DNA from 2 places in the Dactylosporangium sp. CA-092794 genome. Region 2 is predicted to be linked to the other one. Evidence: riboswitches for the same ligand, from Rfam matches in the RefSeq annotation. Region 2 holds a riboswitch; the other holds the start of a gene.
The links. A riboswitch is a leader RNA that binds a small molecule or an ion and turns the genes downstream of it on or off. The one in region 2 is predicted to bind cobalamin.
Positions count from the first base shown of each region.

Region 1: linked by a shared signal. The riboswitch ahead of ACQPXD_RS38645 (VWA domain-containing protein) and the one ahead of metE (5-methyltetrahydropteroyltriglutamate--homocysteine S-methyltransferase) in region 2 are both predicted to bind cobalamin.

Region 1 covers NZ_CP192044.1:9,010,921-9,018,723, reverse strand. The annotation lists gene ACQPXD_RS38660 (glycoside hydrolase family 3 C-terminal domain-containing protein) at 1-52, opposite strand, end outside; gene ACQPXD_RS38655 (hypothetical protein) at 167-1,441, opposite strand; gene ACQPXD_RS38650 (copper resistance CopC family protein) at 1,528-2,250, shown strand; cobalamin riboswitch at 2,360-2,484, shown strand; gene ACQPXD_RS38645 (VWA domain-containing protein) at 2,544-4,748, shown strand; gene cobO (cob(I)yrinic acid a,c-diamide adenosyltransferase) at 4,750-5,352, shown strand; gene ACQPXD_RS38635 (cobyrinate a,c-diamide synthase) at 5,346-6,674, shown strand; gene cbiE (precorrin-6y C5,15-methyltransferase (decarboxylating) subunit CbiE) at 6,665-7,803, shown strand, end outside.
Region 2 covers NZ_CP192044.1:3,012,271-3,020,073, forward strand. The annotation lists gene ACQPXD_RS13050 (ribonucleoside-diphosphate reductase subunit alpha) at 1-175, shown strand, start outside; gene ACQPXD_RS13055 (ribonucleotide-diphosphate reductase subunit beta) at 172-1,170, shown strand; cobalamin riboswitch at 1,311-1,522, shown strand; gene metE (5-methyltetrahydropteroyltriglutamate--homocysteine S-methyltransferase) at 1,621-3,855, shown strand; gene ACQPXD_RS13065 (hypothetical protein) at 4,176-5,471, shown strand; gene ACQPXD_RS13070 (CHAT domain-containing protein) at 5,468-7,147, shown strand; gene ACQPXD_RS13075 (hypothetical protein) at 7,158-7,803, shown strand, end outside.

The DNA of each region.
Region 1 (7,803 bases), 6.0 Mb from region 2:
GTTTGCGGAGTTTCCGGGCGCGTTGCAGCGCCGGTAGGGGTTCTACCGTCATGATCTGTTCCCTGCGGTTGGGAGTGATCCAGCCGGGGAGGCTGGGCGGTTGATCACGTGAGAGAGCGCTCTCTCAACAGCGTCGTCACGACCGCGGTCAATGTCAAGCGGCCGGTCAGCCCGCGAACAACAGCAGCAGGCCGGACACGGTGTAGGCGACCATGAGGCCGAGCAGCGGCACCTGGCCGGTGACCGCCCGGGCGCGCGGGAACAGCCGCAGCGCGCGGTCGTGGGCCAGCACGGTGCCGAGCAGGTGGCCCAGCACGATCACCGTCACCTGCAGGTTGGCGACGCCGGTCGGGGTGATGATCCCGGAGTACGGCCGGAAGTCCTCGGCGCCGACCAGCAGCGCCACCGTGCGCTGGCCCTCCAGGACGAACAGCGACCAGTAGTGCGCCACGATGTAGCCGACCGCGATCGGCACGATCGAGTGGGCCAGCTCGCCCGGCATCCGCTCGGCCGAGGTGCGCCCGCGCCGCCCCGCCGCCCGGGTCGCGGCCCGGTAGGCGGCGGCCACCGCAGCGATCACCGCCAGCAGGCCCAGCGTGCCGGTCAGCGGCGCCGGCAGGCCGTTCTCCTGGACGAACCGCAGCCAGAACAGCGCGCCGGACATCGCGTCGTAGAAGGTGGCGCCGAGCAGCACGACCACGACCGCGACCAGGCCCGGTGCGGCGGCCAGCCCGGCGATGCCGTCGAGCGGGTTGCGCCACACCAGCGCGCCGTCGGGCCGCCGGCCGACCGGGGCGAGCCGGCCGACCAGGTCGCCGAGCACCTCGAACGCGTCGCCCCGGTCGAACCAGGCGGTGCCGTAGACGAGCCCGCCGGCGAGCATCGCGGCCGCGTAGACGGCCAGCCAGGCGCCGAGGACCGGCAGCGTGGCCCGGTCGGGGGCGACGAGCTCCAGCCAGGCGAACGCGAACAGGCCCGCGGCGGCCGGCCAGTAGCCGAGCCCGGCGGGCAGCGGCCGGCCGCCGTCGCGGCGGATCAGGGCGACGAGCGTGCGCAGCGGGTTCAGCTTCCGCCAGAGCGGGCCCAGCAGCAGCGACAGCGGGACCAGCCCGACCCAGAACAGCACGTAGACCAGCCCGGCGGCCGGGTTCTCGTCCGTGTCCGGCTTCGTGAACTGCACGAGCAGTACCGCCGCCAGAACGAGACCGGCCAGCCGGAAGGGCCAGGTCAGCGCGGGCACCAGCCCGGACAACCAGCCGGGGACCAGGCGGCCCGCGGCCGGGTCCAGCCGCGGCTCGCGCCAGGCCGCGCCCAGCACCAGGAACGACACGACCAGCGCCAGGGCGGCGCCGATGGCCAGCTGGGCCGGGGTCAGCGGCAGGTCCTGGCGGCCCCCGACGCCGTGGGCGAGCACGTCCGTCGCGAGCGGGGCGGTCGGCACGGATGGTCTCCCCGGGGCGGACGGGTTCGTCAGGGGAGTGAATGTACTGGGTTGTCGCCCGCTGCGGAACCCGTCATCATGGCCCGATGTCCTTGCCGGTGCGCGTGGCCGTCGTTCTGGTCGCGGCCGCTCTCGTCGTGCTGCCCGCGACCCCGGCCGCCGCCCACGGCCAGCTGGCCCTGTCCGACCCGGTGCAGGACAGCACGGTCAGCCAGCCGATGAGCGACATTTCGCTGTACTTCACCGAGACGCCCCCGTCATTCGCGTGGTTCACGCTCACCACCCCGTCGGGCCGGCGGGTCGACAACGGCTGGCGCACCGGCCAGCCGAAGCGCCTCGACAAGCCGGTCCAGGAGTACTACATCGTCAACGGCAAGCTCGAGCCGCGCACCTACGGCACCGGCTACCCGGCGCTGATCTCCGTCTCGCACTGGCCGGAGCAGGGCCTCTACGTCGCCGCGTACCAGTCCGTGGCCTCCGACGGCGACCAGGTCAAGGGCACCCTGCGGTTCACCTACACGGGCCCGGTCACCCAGCCCCCGTCCGGCTGGACGCCGCCCACGAACGGCCCCTCGGCGGAGCTGACCCGCGCCCTGTCCGGCGCGAGCCCCACGCCCGGCCTGCTGCAGGACGCCGGCTCCGCCCCCGCCCAGAGCGCCGCCGCACCGCCCGCCCCGTTCGTGCTCACCGACTGGCTGATCCCGGCCGTGATCGTCGCCGGCGTGGCCGCGATCGTGCTCGCCGCCGCCCGCCGCGCACCCGCCCGGCCGGCGAAGAAGCGCCGCAGGTCTGCCGGATCCCCTGGGTAAGGCGGTCATCGCGGCGGATGCCGTTCCCATCGGCCGGTGGTGGGGGATCGTGAGGGTCACGTTGACGGTGGCGGTACCGGTGGGACACGATGGCCAGCAGCGGATGCGGAGGAACCCGGTGCGAGTCCGGGACGGTCCCGCCACTGTGACCGGGGAGTTGCCCCTCAGCGCACGAGCCACGGCCGACCAGGCCGGAAGGCCGGGGGGCGGCGGCGATCCGGGAGTCAGGAGACTCCGGCCGCTGCTGCTCCAGCCACCTCGCGGGCGCGGACCCGCCGAAGGGATGTGTACGCGTGACGCCGCCGTATCCGTTCTCGGCCGTCGTCGGCCTGGCCGACCTGCGCCTGTCGCTGCTGCTCACCGCCGTGTCGCCGGCGATCGGTGGGGTACTGGTGCGGGGGGAGAAGGGCACCGCCAAGTCCACCATCGTGCGCGCCCTCGCCGCGCTGCTGCCCGAGGTCGCCGTCGTCTCCGGCTGCCGGTTCGCCTGCGACCCGGCCGCCCCCGACGCCGAGTGCCCCGACGGCCCGCACACGCCCGGCGCCGGGTTCGAGCGGCGCCGCTCCGCCCTGGTCGAGCTGCCGGTCGGCGCCACCGAGGACCGGGTCGTGGGCACCCTGGACCTGCAGCGCGCCCTCGGCGACGGGGTCAAGGCCTACGAGCCGGGCCTCCTCGCCGCCGCGCACCGCGGGGTGCTCTACGTCGACGAGGTCAACCTGCTGCCCGACCACCTGGTCGACCTGCTCCTCGACGCGGCCGCGATGGGCCGCGCCCACGTGGAGCGCGACGGGGTCTCGGTCAAGCACGCCGCCCGGTTCCTGCTCGTCGGCACCATGAACCCGGAGGAGGGCGAGCCGCGCCCGCAGCTGGTCGACCGGTTCGGGCTGGTCGTCGGCGTCTCCGCGCCCCAGGAGGCGGCGCCGCGGGCCGAGGTGGTCCGGCGGCGGCTCGCCTACGAGGCCGATCCGGACGGGTTCGCCGCCCGATACGTCTCCGACGACGCGGCGCTCGCGGCGCGGATCGTCGCCGCCCGCTCCCGCCTCGGCGGCGTCGCGCTGCCCGATCGGGAGCTGGATCGGATCGCGCGGATCTGCCTGGCGTACCGGGTCGACGGCCTGCGGGCCGACATCGTGGTCGCGCGCACGGCGGTGGCCCTGGCGGCGTGGCACGGTCGCACGGTCGTGACCAGGGAAGACGTGCGCGACGCGGCGCGGCTGGCGCTGCCGCATCGGCGGCGGCGGGATCCGCTCGACCCGCCGGGGGCGGACCGTGACCGGCTCGAAGAGGTCCTCGAGCAGGAGGCCGGGCCGGACTCCGACGACGATCCGCCCGCCGATCCCGGCGGCGGCCCTGCTGGAGGTCCTGACGGCGGCCCATCAGATGGCGATTCACCGGATAAATCCGATTCGCGGGGCGAATCGGATTTATCCGACATTTCGGGTATGCGCGAAGGTGCGGCAGGTGAAGATCGGCGGCGCGACGGCCGCGACAACGGCGGCCCGCGCGGCGACGGTAGCCGGCGTGGTGACGGCCGCGACAACGGCGGTTGGCATCGCGACGGCGGCCCCCGCGGTGAGGGCGGCCCGCGTGGTGACGACGGTTGGCGTGGTGCGGGCGGCCCGCGCGGTGACCGTGGCGACGCTGGCCGGCGCGGCGACGGCGGCGAGGGCGGCCAGCAGGGCGACGGGGCCGCGTGGGATTTGGACAAATCGGGCGGCACCGGGCAAGGGGTCGGGGCGCCGGGGGCGCTGGCGTTCGTGGGCCTGCCGTACAAGCCGAAACTCCTGAGCATCGCCGGGCGCGCCAACCGCCAGGCGGGCGCCCATGCCGGCCGCCGCTCGCCGGCACTGTCGCGCCACGGGCGCGTCGTGCGGTCCCGGGCCCCGCTCGGCGGGAAGCTGACCAGCCTGCACGTGCCGGACACGGTCCGCGCCGCCGCGCTGCGCGGGGTCCGGCGCGCCGAGGCCCGGGACGTCCGCGAGGCGGTGAAGGTCGGCCGCGAGGCCAACCTCGTGCTGTTCGTCGTCGACGCCTCCGGCTCGATGGCCGCCCGGCAGCGGATGACCGTGGTGAAGACCGCCATCCTGTCCCTGTTGCGCGACGCCTACCAGCGGCGGGACAAGGTCGGGATGATCATCTTCCGGGGGTACGACGCCGCGCTCGTCCTGGAGCCGACGGCCAGCCACGAGGTCGGCGTGGTGCGCCTCGCCGAGCTGCGCACCGGGGGCCGCACGCCGCTCGCCGCCGGGCTGCGCCAGGCCGCCCGCACGCTGCACGGCGAGCGCCGCCGCGACGCCCGCCGCCGGCCGCTGCTCGTCGTCGTCACCGACGGCCGGTCGACGAGCGGGCCGGACCCGCTCAGCGTCGTGCCGCTGCTGGCCGGCGTGCCCGCCGTCGTCGTCGACTGCGAGTCCGGCCCGATCCGCCTCGGCCTCGCGCGCCGCCTCGCCGCCGCGCTCGAGGCGTCCTGCATTCCGCTAGCGAGCCTGGGAGCCTGACGTGCCGCAGGGAAAAGTCGAGACCGTGCCCGACGACGGGCTCACCACCCGGCAGCGCCGGCGGCAGCACGTGCTCGCCGTACACACCGGGCAGGGAAAAGGCAAGTCGACCGCCGCGTTCGGCATGGCGCTGCGGGCCTGGAGCGCCGGCTGGCCGATCGCCGTCTTCCAGTTCGTGAAGAGCCCCAAGTGGCGGGTCGGCGAGGAGGCCGCGTTGCGTGCCCTCGGCGACACCGGCAAGGGCGGCCCGGTCGTGTGGCACAAGATGGGCGAGGGCTGGTCGTGGATCCAGCGGCCCGGCGACGAGCGCGACCACGCCGCCGAGGCCGCCGAGGGCTGGGCCCAGATCAAGCGCGACCTCGCCGCCGAGGCGTACCGGTTCTACGTGCTGGACGAGTTCACGTACCCCGTCAAATGGGGCTGGGTCGACATCGCCGACGTCGTCGAGACGCTGCGCGACCGCCCCGGCAGCCAGCACGTCGTGGTGACCGGGCGGGACGCCCACCCCGACCTGATCGACCTCGCCGACCTCGTCACCGACATGACCAAGGTCAAGCATCCGATGGACGCCGGGCGTAAGGGCCAGCAGGGCATCGAGTGGTAGCCCGGATCGTCATCGCGGCACCCGCCTCCGGACACGGCAAGACCACCGTCGCGACCGGGCTGCTGGCCGCGTTCGCGGCGCGGGGCCTGAAGGTCGCGCCGTTCAAGGTCGGTCCCGACTACATCGACCCCGGCTACCACGCCCTCGCCGCCGGCCGCCCCGGCCGCAACCTCGACCCGGTCCTGGTCGGCGAGGACCGCATCGCGCCGCTGTTCGCCCACGGCGCGGCCGGCGCCGACCTCGCCGTCATCGAGGGCGTGATGGGGCTGTACGACGGGCGCACCGGCGCCGGCGAGCACGGCTCCACCGCCCACGTGGCCCGCCTGCTGGCCGCCCCGGTCGTCCTCGTCGTCGACGCCACCGCCCAGGCCCGCTCGGTCGCCGCCCTCGTGCACGGGTTCCGCTCGTTCGGTGACGGCTTGCACATCGCCGGCGTCGTGCTCAACCGCGTCGGCTCCGACCGCCACGAGCAGATCCTGCGCGACGCCTGCGCCGAGGTCGGCACCCCGGTCCTCGGCGTGCTGCGCCGCCACGACGCCGTCGCCGCCCCGTCGCGCCACCTCGGCCTGGTCCCGGTCGTGGAGCGCTCGGCCGAGGCCGCCGCGTCCGTCGCCGCGCTCGCCGGCCTCATCGCCGCGAGCGTCGACCTGGACGCGGTCCACGCGGTGGCCCGCACCGCCGGACCCGTCACCGCGACCCCGTGGTCGCCGTCCGTCGCGCCCCCGGCCCCGGGCGCGCCCGTCGTGGCCGTGGCCGGCGGCCCCGCGTTCTCCTTCGGCTACGCCGAGACGGTCGAGCTGCTCACCGCCGCCGGCGCCCAGGTGTCCACCGTCGACCCGCTGCGCGACGAGCGCCTCCCGCCCGGCACCAGGGCGCTCGTCGTCGGTGGCGGTTTTCCCGAGGTGTACGCCGAGCAGCTGGCCGCCAACGCCCCCCTCCGGGACGCGGTGGCGTCCCTCGCCGCGGCGGGCGGCGCGATCGCCGCCGAGTGCGCCGGGCTGCTCTGGCTGTGCCGCACCCTGGACGGCCGCCCGATGTGCGGCATCCTGCCCGCGGACGCGGCCATGACCCCGCGGCTGACCCTCGGCTACCGCGACGCGGTCGCCGTCGCCGACAACGTCCTCGCCCCGGCCGGCACCCGCGTCACCGGCCACGAGTTCCACCGCACCCGGGTGACTCCCGCGCACGGCGACGCCGCGGCCTGGGCCTGGCGCGACGGCCGCGACGGCTTCGCCACCGGCACCGTCCACGCCTCCTACCTGCACCTGCACTGGGCGGGCGCGCCGGAACTCGCCTACCGGCTGGTGGCCTCGTGCGCCTAGTCGTCGGCATCGGCGCCCGCACCGGCACCGGGCCCGCCGAGGTCCTCGCCCTGCTGGCCGAGTCGCTGTCCACATTGGACGACGTGGTGGCCGTGTCCACAGTGGACACTCGGCAGGATTTGGCGGCCGCCGTGGCCCACCCGCACGGCTGGCAGGTGGTAGCGTTTCCCGCAGAGGAATTGGCTTCCGTGCCGGTCTCAGCACCATCGGCACGCGTCGCGTCGGCCATCGGCACTCCCAGCGTCGCGGAGTCTTCAGCACTCGTGGCGGCGGCCCGGATGGGTGGAGTGGGCGCCGGCGCGGCCGTCCTCATCGTCGGGAAGCGGTCATCGTCGGCCGCCACGATCGCCGTGGCGGCGGCCGCCCCCGAAGTCACCGTCGTCGGCATCGGCGCTGACGGATTCGCCGGCCTGTCCCCCGAGGGCCGGACCACGATCGCAACCGCAGCGGTGGTGTTCGGCGGGCCTCGCCAGCTCGCCTTGCTGCCACCGACCGAGCAGCAGGAGAGGATCGCATGGCCGTCGCCGCTCGTGCCTAACCTGCCCCGGCTGCTGGCCGAGCGGCACGGCAAGAGGGTCTGCGTGCTGGCCAGCGGCGACCCGATGCACTACGGGATCGGGACCACGCTCGTCCGGCTCCTCGGCGCCGCGCACGTGAAGGTCGTGCCGCAGCCCTCGTCGATGGCGCTGGCCTGCGCGCGGCTCGGGTGGGCGGTCGAGGACACCGAGATCGTCAGCGCCGTCGGGCGGGACATCGGCGCGCTGCGGCGGTATCTGCACGACCGCAGGCGGGTGCTCGTGCTCGGGGCCGGCGCTGACACGCCCGCCGAGGTGTGGCGGATCCTCGAGGAGACCGGGTTCGGCGGCAGCGTCGTCACCATCCTCGAAGAGCTGGGCGGGCCCGGGGAGCGGATGCACCACGACCCGGCCGCGGCGAAAGCGCTGCACATCGTCGCCATCGAGTGCCGCGGCGCCGGCGGGGTGCCGGTCGTGCCCGGGCTGCCTGACGGGCAGTACCACAGCGACGGCCAGCTCACCAAGCGCGAAATCCGGGCCGTCACCCTCGCCGCGCTCGGGCCGCGCCCCGGCGAACTCCTCTGGGACATCGGCGCCGGGTCCGGCAGCATCGC
Region 2 (7,803 bases):
GCACGCCTGGAAATCCGGGCTGAAGACCACCTACTACCTGCGATCCCGGCCGGCCACCCGCATTCAGCAGGCCACCGTATCCATCTCCGCGCCGGCCGTCTCCGCTCTCGTCGCTCCCGCGGAGGCCGTCGCGTGCTCCCTGGAGAACCCCGAGTCGTGCGAGGCGTGCCAGTGAGCCTCCTCGACCCCGGCCTGGACCTGACCCTGCGGCCGATGCGGTACCCGCGGTTCTTCGACCGGTTCAAGGACGCGATCAAGAACACGTGGACGGTCGAGGAGGTCGACCTGCATTCCGACCTCGCCGACCTGCCCAAGCTGTCCCCGGCCGAGCGGCACCTCGTGTCGCGGCTGGTCGCGTTCTTCGCCACCGGCGACACCATCGTCGCCAACAATCTCGTGCTCAACCTGTACCAGCACGTGAACTCCCCGGAAGGCCGGCTCTACCTGTCCCGGCAGCTGTTCGAGGAGGCCGTCCACGTCCAGTTCTACCTGAATCTGCTCGACACCTACGTGCCGGACGATGCCGAGCGGTTCGCCGCGTTCGCCGCGGTGGAGAACATCCCGTCGATCCGGCGCAAGGCGGAGTTCTGCTTCACGTGGATCGACTCGGTCTTCGCGTTGCGGGAGCTCAAGACCCGCGAGGACCGGCGGGCGTTCCTGCTCAACCTGATCTGCTTCGCCGCGTGCATCGAGGGCCTGTTCTTCTACGGCGCCTTCGCCTACGTCTACTACCTGCGCTCCCGCGGCCTGCTGCACGGCCTCGCCTCGGGCACCAACTGGGTGTTCCGCGACGAGTCGATGCACATGGCCTTCGCCTTCGACGTCGTCGACACCGTCCGCGCGGAGGAGCCGGAACTGTTCGACGAGCGGATGGAGGAGCAGGTCCGGCGGATGCTGGCCGAGGCCGTGGAGTGCGAGGTCCAGTTCGCCGAGGACCTGCTCGGCCAGGGCGTGTCCGGGATGTCGCTGGGCGACATGCGGGAGTATCTGCAGCATGTGGCCGACCGCCGGCTGGCCCTGCTGGGCATCGCGACGATGTACGGCAGCAAGAATCCGTTCGCGTTCATGGAACTGCAGGACGTACAGGAGCTGTCGAACTTCTTCGAGCGGCGGGTCTCGGCCTACCAGGTGGGCGTGACCGGCACGGTCAGCTTCGACGACGACTTCTGACCGGCGGTGTGCTGCTGTCCGGCCCGGCCCCGCCGTGCCGGACAGCAGCGACGTCCGCACAGGCACAGCCGGCCGGGCCGGCGACGAGCACGCCATCCCGTACTGCGGGCGCCGCAGGTGGACAGCGCCGCCGGGCCGCTACGATGAACGGCAGTGCTGGTTCGCCTGTCCCGCGAGGGCCGGGCGTCGTAAGAGGGAACCCGGTGCGAGACCGGGACTGCCCCGCAGCGGTGAGTGGGAACGACCGCCGTCAACGAAGCACTGGGTCGCAAGACCTGGGAAGCGACGGCCAGTAGGTGACCTCCGGGTCGCGCCCGCGAGTCCGAAGACCTGCCCGCACCGCGCACACCGACCGGTGTGCGCCGCCGACGACCCCTCGGGAGGGTCAGGGCGGAAGCCGGTGCTTCCTCCCTGGGTGTCGTCGGGCACTTCGAGGGAAGGACCCTTTTGGTGAGCACTGCATTCGGGCAGAGCACCGTCCTGGGCTATCCGCGCATCGGCGGGAACCGGGAGCTCAAACAGGCCGTCGAGGCGTACTGGGCCGGCAAGGTCGACGCCGGCGCGCTGGCGCGGACCACCGCCGGGTTGCGGGCCGGGGTGTGGCAGACGCTGCGCGACGCCGGGCTGGGCGCGATCCCGTCCAACACGTTCTCCTACTACGACCACGTCCTCGACACCGCCGTCGCGGTCGGCGCGATCCCGGCCCGGTTCGCCCGGCTCGGCCTGTCCGAGCTCGACACGTACTTCGCGATGGCCCGCGGCGTGGACGCCGAACCGGCCCTGGAACTGACGAAGTGGTTCGACACCAACTACCACTACCTGGTGCCGGAGATCGGCCCGGACACCGTCTTCGCCGCCAACCCGGTCAAGGCGCTGGGCGAGGTCGCCGAGGCGAGTGCCTTGGGCATCGCCACCCGGCCGGTGCTGGTCGGCCCGGCCACGTTCCTGCTGCTGGCGAAAGGGGAGGACCCGTTCGCCCGGCTCGACGACCTGGTCGAGGTGTACGCGCAGATCCTCGCCGTGCTGGCCGTCTCGGGCGTGGCCTGGGTGCAGCTGGACGAGCCGGCCTACGCCGCCGATCGCACGCCGGAGGAGATCGACGGGCTGCGCCGGGCGTACACCCGCCTCGGCGAGCTGACCGACCGGCCGAAGCTCTTCGTCGCGACCTACTTCGGCGAGCTCGGCGACGCCCTGCCCGCGCTGCTGGCCACCCCGGTCGAGGCGATCGGCCTGGACCTGGTCGCCGGGCCCGGCAACCTGGACCGGCTCGCCGCCGCCAGGTCCCTGGCCGGCAAGACGATCGTGGCCGGGCTGGTCGACGGGCACAACATCTGGCGCACCGATCTGCGCGCCGCCGCCGCGCTCGGTGGCCGGGTCGCCGAGCTCGCCGACCACGTCGCCGTGTCCACCTCCTGCTCCCTGCTGCACGTGCCGGTCGACCTGGCCGCGGAGACCGGGCTCGACCCGCGGCTGGCCGAGCGGCTCGCGTTCGCCCGGCAGAAGGTCGACGAGGTGATCCTGCTCGGCCGGGCCGTCCGCGACCGCATCGCCGACCTGCCCGCGCCGCTCCCGCCCGCCCCGGCCGCCTGGCGCAACGACCAGGTCCGGGCCCGCCTGGCCGGCCTCACCCCGCAGGACCGGCAGCGCACCGGCTACGCGGCCCGGGCCGCCGCCCAGCAGCAACGGCTCGGCCTGCCGGAGCTGCCGACCACCACGATCGGCTCGTTCCCGCAGACCGCCGAGCTGCGCCAGGCCCGCGCCGCGCTGCGCGCCGGGAGCCTCGACCAGGCCGGTTACGTCGAGCGGATGCGCGCCGAGGTGGAGCACGTCATCCGGCTGCAGGAGGAACTCGGCCTGGACGTGCTGGTGCACGGCGAGCCCGAGCGCAACGACATGGTCCAGTACTTCGGCGAGCAACTCGACGGGTTCGCCGCCACCGAGCACGGCTGGGTGCAGTCCTATGGCTCCCGCTGCGTGCGCCCGCCGATCATCCACGGCGACGTGGCCCGGCCCCGGCCGATGACGGTCGAGTGGTCCACCTACGCGCAGTCGCTGACCGCCAAACCGGTCAAGGGCATGCTCACCGGCCCGGTCACCATCCTGGCCTGGTCGTTCGTGCGCACCGACCAGCCCCTCGCCGACACCGCCGACCAGGTCGCCCTCGCCCTGCGCGACGAGTGCCGCGACCTGGAGGCGGCCGGGATCCCGGTCATCCAGGTCGACGAACCGGCCCTGCGGGAGACGCTGCCGCTGCGCACGGCAGCCCAGAAGGTGTACCTGGACTGGGCGGTCGGCGCGTTCCGGCTGGCCACCAGCGGCGTCGCCGACGACACCCAGATCCACACCCACCTGTGCTACTCCGAGTTCGGCGAGGTCATCACCGCGATCGACGCCCTCGACGCCGACGTGACCAGCATCGAGGCGTCCCGCTCGAAGATGGAGATCCTCGCCGACCTGGCCGCGATCGGTTACTCCCGCGGGGTCGGGCCGGGCGTGTGGGACATCCACTCCCCGCGGGTGCCGTCCCACGACGAGGTGGCCGAGGCGCTGCGCCGCGCGGTCGCCGCCGTCCCGGCCCGACGGCTGTGGGTCAACCCCGACTGCGGCCTCAAGACCCGCGGGTACACCGAGGTCGAGGCGTCCCTGCGGCACCTCGTCGCGGCCGCCGCCGAGGTCCGCGGCTGATCCTTGCCACGCCGGGTGGTCGCCTCCGCGCGGCCCCCGGCGCCTGACCTGGCAGTGACCACGATGTGTGTCGCCGCAACGACTGCCGCACCGGGCCGGGCGGGCCGATCCGGATGATGAATCATGGTGCTCAGACCGCCGCGGGATCGGCCGGTCGCCGGTCCGGAACAACCGCGATCTTTAGACGATGGTGACTCAGCCGGGCGGGCCACAACGGTTCGTCCGGCCACGTCGGACCCCGGAATGGACCGGCCGAAATCCTGGTTAATTTCGTCTTGCCGGCTCCTAGACTCGCAGCGTCCGCGACGGGAGGAGGAGCGATGCCGACACGCTTGCAGGACGACCGTTTCCGACGACTCCTGCGCAAGAGCGTGGTGTTGCTGCCGATCTACTTCGCAGTATTGGCGATGCTGTTGTATCTCGTGGCGCAGAACGTGCGCACGGCGATAGCCGGCGCGGCCGCCATGTCCGCCCTGGCTGTTGTCGCCGGCGCGGTTCACGCCTGGGGAATTTACTCGGCGCGGCTGGTCCGGTCGCGGCTGCTGCGGGCGCTCCTCACCCTCTGGGGCCTCATTCCCGGGCTTGCCGCCGTAATCCTTCTGCTCGTCTTCGGAATGGGCCCTGCGGTGACGATTGTCGTGGGTCTCGCGGTGGCCGTCGTCGGATCCGCCGCCTATCGCCCGATGCTCCGACGCGTCCGCCAAGACCAGTTGTTCGGTCCGGTGGTACCCGAAAGCCTCAGCGACGCGGAGCTGATCCGGCTCGCGTCTGCCCGTCCGGTGTACCGGCGCGGTATCGATCCCTACCGGTACGTGGTGGCGCGGATCAACTACGCCCGGGCCTTGATCATGCTGGCCATGCGGGAGAGCGACTACGACCGGGTCACCGAGGCGCTGCCGATCCTGCGGCAGGTGATCGAAGACGCGCGGCTGATGCCGGCGCTGGCCCTCGATGCTGCCGACGATCTGGTCAATGCCGAAAGTACGTTGGCCGAGCGGTCGCGTGACGGCCGTCGCTACGCCCAAGCGGTGGACCTGTACGCACGGCTGGTCACCGAGGTTGGCGCGAATGCGGTGCAGCGGGCTCGGCTGCACTACCACCGCGCCGGGTACGACCTCTTCGTTCTCCGTGGCGCCTCGGAGGAGTTCGAGACCGTGGGACCAGCTGACTCGGACGCTGCGCGGCGCACTACAGTCCGAGCGGCCGCGGCGTATGAGGGGTTGCTGCGGAACAGTCATGCCGCGATCGACCTCGTCCCGCATGGGACGGACGCGCACGCCGAGTACCTTATGGCCCTGGGCAATGCGCTGGTGGTGGCCTCCGCTGTGCAGGAGGACACCAGCGACGAAGGTATCGCGTTGATCCGCCAGTCGCTGGCGATGCGGACGCCGTACCGGCGCAGTCGTCGGAATTATGGTCGGCTGATGCTGGCCGGATGTCTCCTGATGCGGGTCGACCTGCGTATCGCGGATCCGGCCAGGAGGGAGGAACTCTTGGCGGCTCTCGCGGAGATCGAACAAATCGCCTGGGCGTTGGTGAAGGCGGGCGACCTGTACGAGGTGCGGGCGCGGTGGCTGCTGGCCGAGGTCGCGGTGCGCCGCGACCGCCTGCGGTGAAGCTGCCGTGGCGCCGTGGCGGCCGCGGCAGTGCGGCTGACCATTTCCGGGCGGCGTTCCGCGCGGGCATGTCGAGCTCGACGTTCAGCCTGACCCAGCTGGCGGCGGGTTATCAGGCGTGGGCCGAGCAGCACGGTTCCGCGCAGGAGCAGGCGGAAGCCGCTTGGCTGGTGGTTGTCGGCGCGGCGCGAGACTCGGCGCACCGCCGGCTGCCAGCGGATCGCGACCGTTTGCTTGCCACGGCCCAGTCCTCCGCCGCTGAGGCGGGACTCTTCTTCAGCAGCACCCGACCCGAGCGGTTCGAGGACGCGGTGGTCGCCCTGGAACACTCCCGGGCGGTCGTCCTGACCCGGCAGCTGGGGCATCTCGAACCGGCAACCAGAGATCTGCTGCTGCAGCGCGGCGACCGCCCGCTGCTCAACGCGTATCTCGCCGCCTTGCGTCGGCGCGGTGATGCGCTGCGCCGCCAGTACCGCGACCAACCCGAGGCGGAATTCGCGATCCGGCGCGGTGATGCGGCGTACGGCACGGGCACGCTGTCCCCTTTGGAGCAGGCGCAGGCCGAACTGGTGGGGCTGATTCGCCGCATCCAGGACGCGGTCGGCGACGAGCACTTTCTCGACATTCCCAAGTACGCCTCGATCCAGGCGGCCGCCCGATACGAGCCGCTGCTGTACATCGCGACGACGGCGTCCGGCGGATATGCCTTGCTGGTGCCCGCCACCGGCCGTCCAGAGTTCATTCCGTTGCCGTCGCTCACCGACGATTGGCTCCATGCGCACGCCGAAGCGCATGTCGACCCAGAGCCCTGTATCAATGACCTGGCGGAAGCGCTCGGGCCGGCGCTCCGCTCGGTTCCTGCGGCGGGCATCGCACTCATCCCGATCGGTGGCCTCGCCGCACTTCCGGTGCACGCAGCCGTGCTGCAGGCGACCGCGCAGCGACCAGCCGGGCCGCTCGCCCCCCGCTACCTGCCCAATGCCCGCTTCAGGCAGATCGCAGCGCCGAGAACGGACGGGGGCACACTCATCATCGGGGTCGGCGTGGCGCCGGGTGTACCTCCGCTGCCACGCGCCGCCGCCGAAGCGCGATACCTACAGGCCCGCTTCGGCGGCGTGGTGGTTCCCTCGCCCACGACGGCTTCGGTGCTGCAGGGACTCGGCACGGCGGACCTCGTGCACTTCATCTGCCACGGACTGAGCCGGATCGACGACCCGCTGGCCGGGGGACTGGCGCTGACGGACGGGCTGCTCAGCGTACAGATGATGATGGCCCAGCCCCCGTTGCGCAGTCAGTTGGTGCTCATCGCGGCCTGCGAGGTCGCCCAGTCCGGCCGCAGGTTGCCCGACGAGGTCGTCGGCCTGCCCTCCGCCCTGCTGCAAGCCGGCGCGTCGGCGGTGGTGTCAGCGCTGTGGCCCGTTGACGACGCCATGGCCTTCACGCTGCACCGGCGCGTGCGTGAGCTGCTTCGTGCCGGCCGGCGACCGGCCGTCGCACTGGCCCAGGCCCAGCTCTGGCTTCGCGTGGCGAGCCGCGAGGAGCTCCAAGCGTTGTACCCCGACCTGCACCGACCTCGCCGAGCCGCCGCGAACCCGCGTATCGCGGCCGGTCGGGCGGCCGACATTCCGTACCGCGCCAGCCGGCACTGGGCGGCGTTCACGTACACCGGACTGTGAGGAGAGACGCATGGACTACGTCGCGCTCCGCGTCGAGTTGGATCACCTCGGCGACCAGGAAACCGATCGACTCGCCGCCGAAGCGGCCAGGTACGACATCGATATTGACGATTTGCCGACGGAGATGGCTGTCGACCGCATCAGGATCGTGGTCTCGACGTTGCTCGCGTTGCTCATTCGTCGTCTTGGGCCGGAACCGGACCAGCCGAGCCAGCTCTGGGGGCTGCTGCGCCGGCCGATCGAGAGCCGGTCCGGGGACGTCGGGGTGCTGGACGAGGAGACGCGAGTGACATTCGTCTGGGATCAACAGGCTCGCAGAGACTCCAAGCATGCTATTGCGGCCATGGTCCAAACGGGTCAGGCGATCGCCGAGATGCGCCGTGGCGCCGTTCTGCGGTGGAGCTCGGACCGGCGCGGCTGGACCAGCTCGGACCAGCCGACCATCGTGATCCTGACTGCGCTTCCACTGGAGTACGAGGCGGTCCGTCGGTACTTGCCGGGCACCGTTATCAGGTCCGTCCATCCGGCCGGAACCGTCTTCGAGATAGCGGCGATCGCGGAACCGTGGCGGCTGGCGCTGAGCTTCGTCGGTCGCGGCGGCTACGGAACCGCCGTCTACGCGGAGCGGGCCATTGCCGCCTTCGCACCGTCGGCCG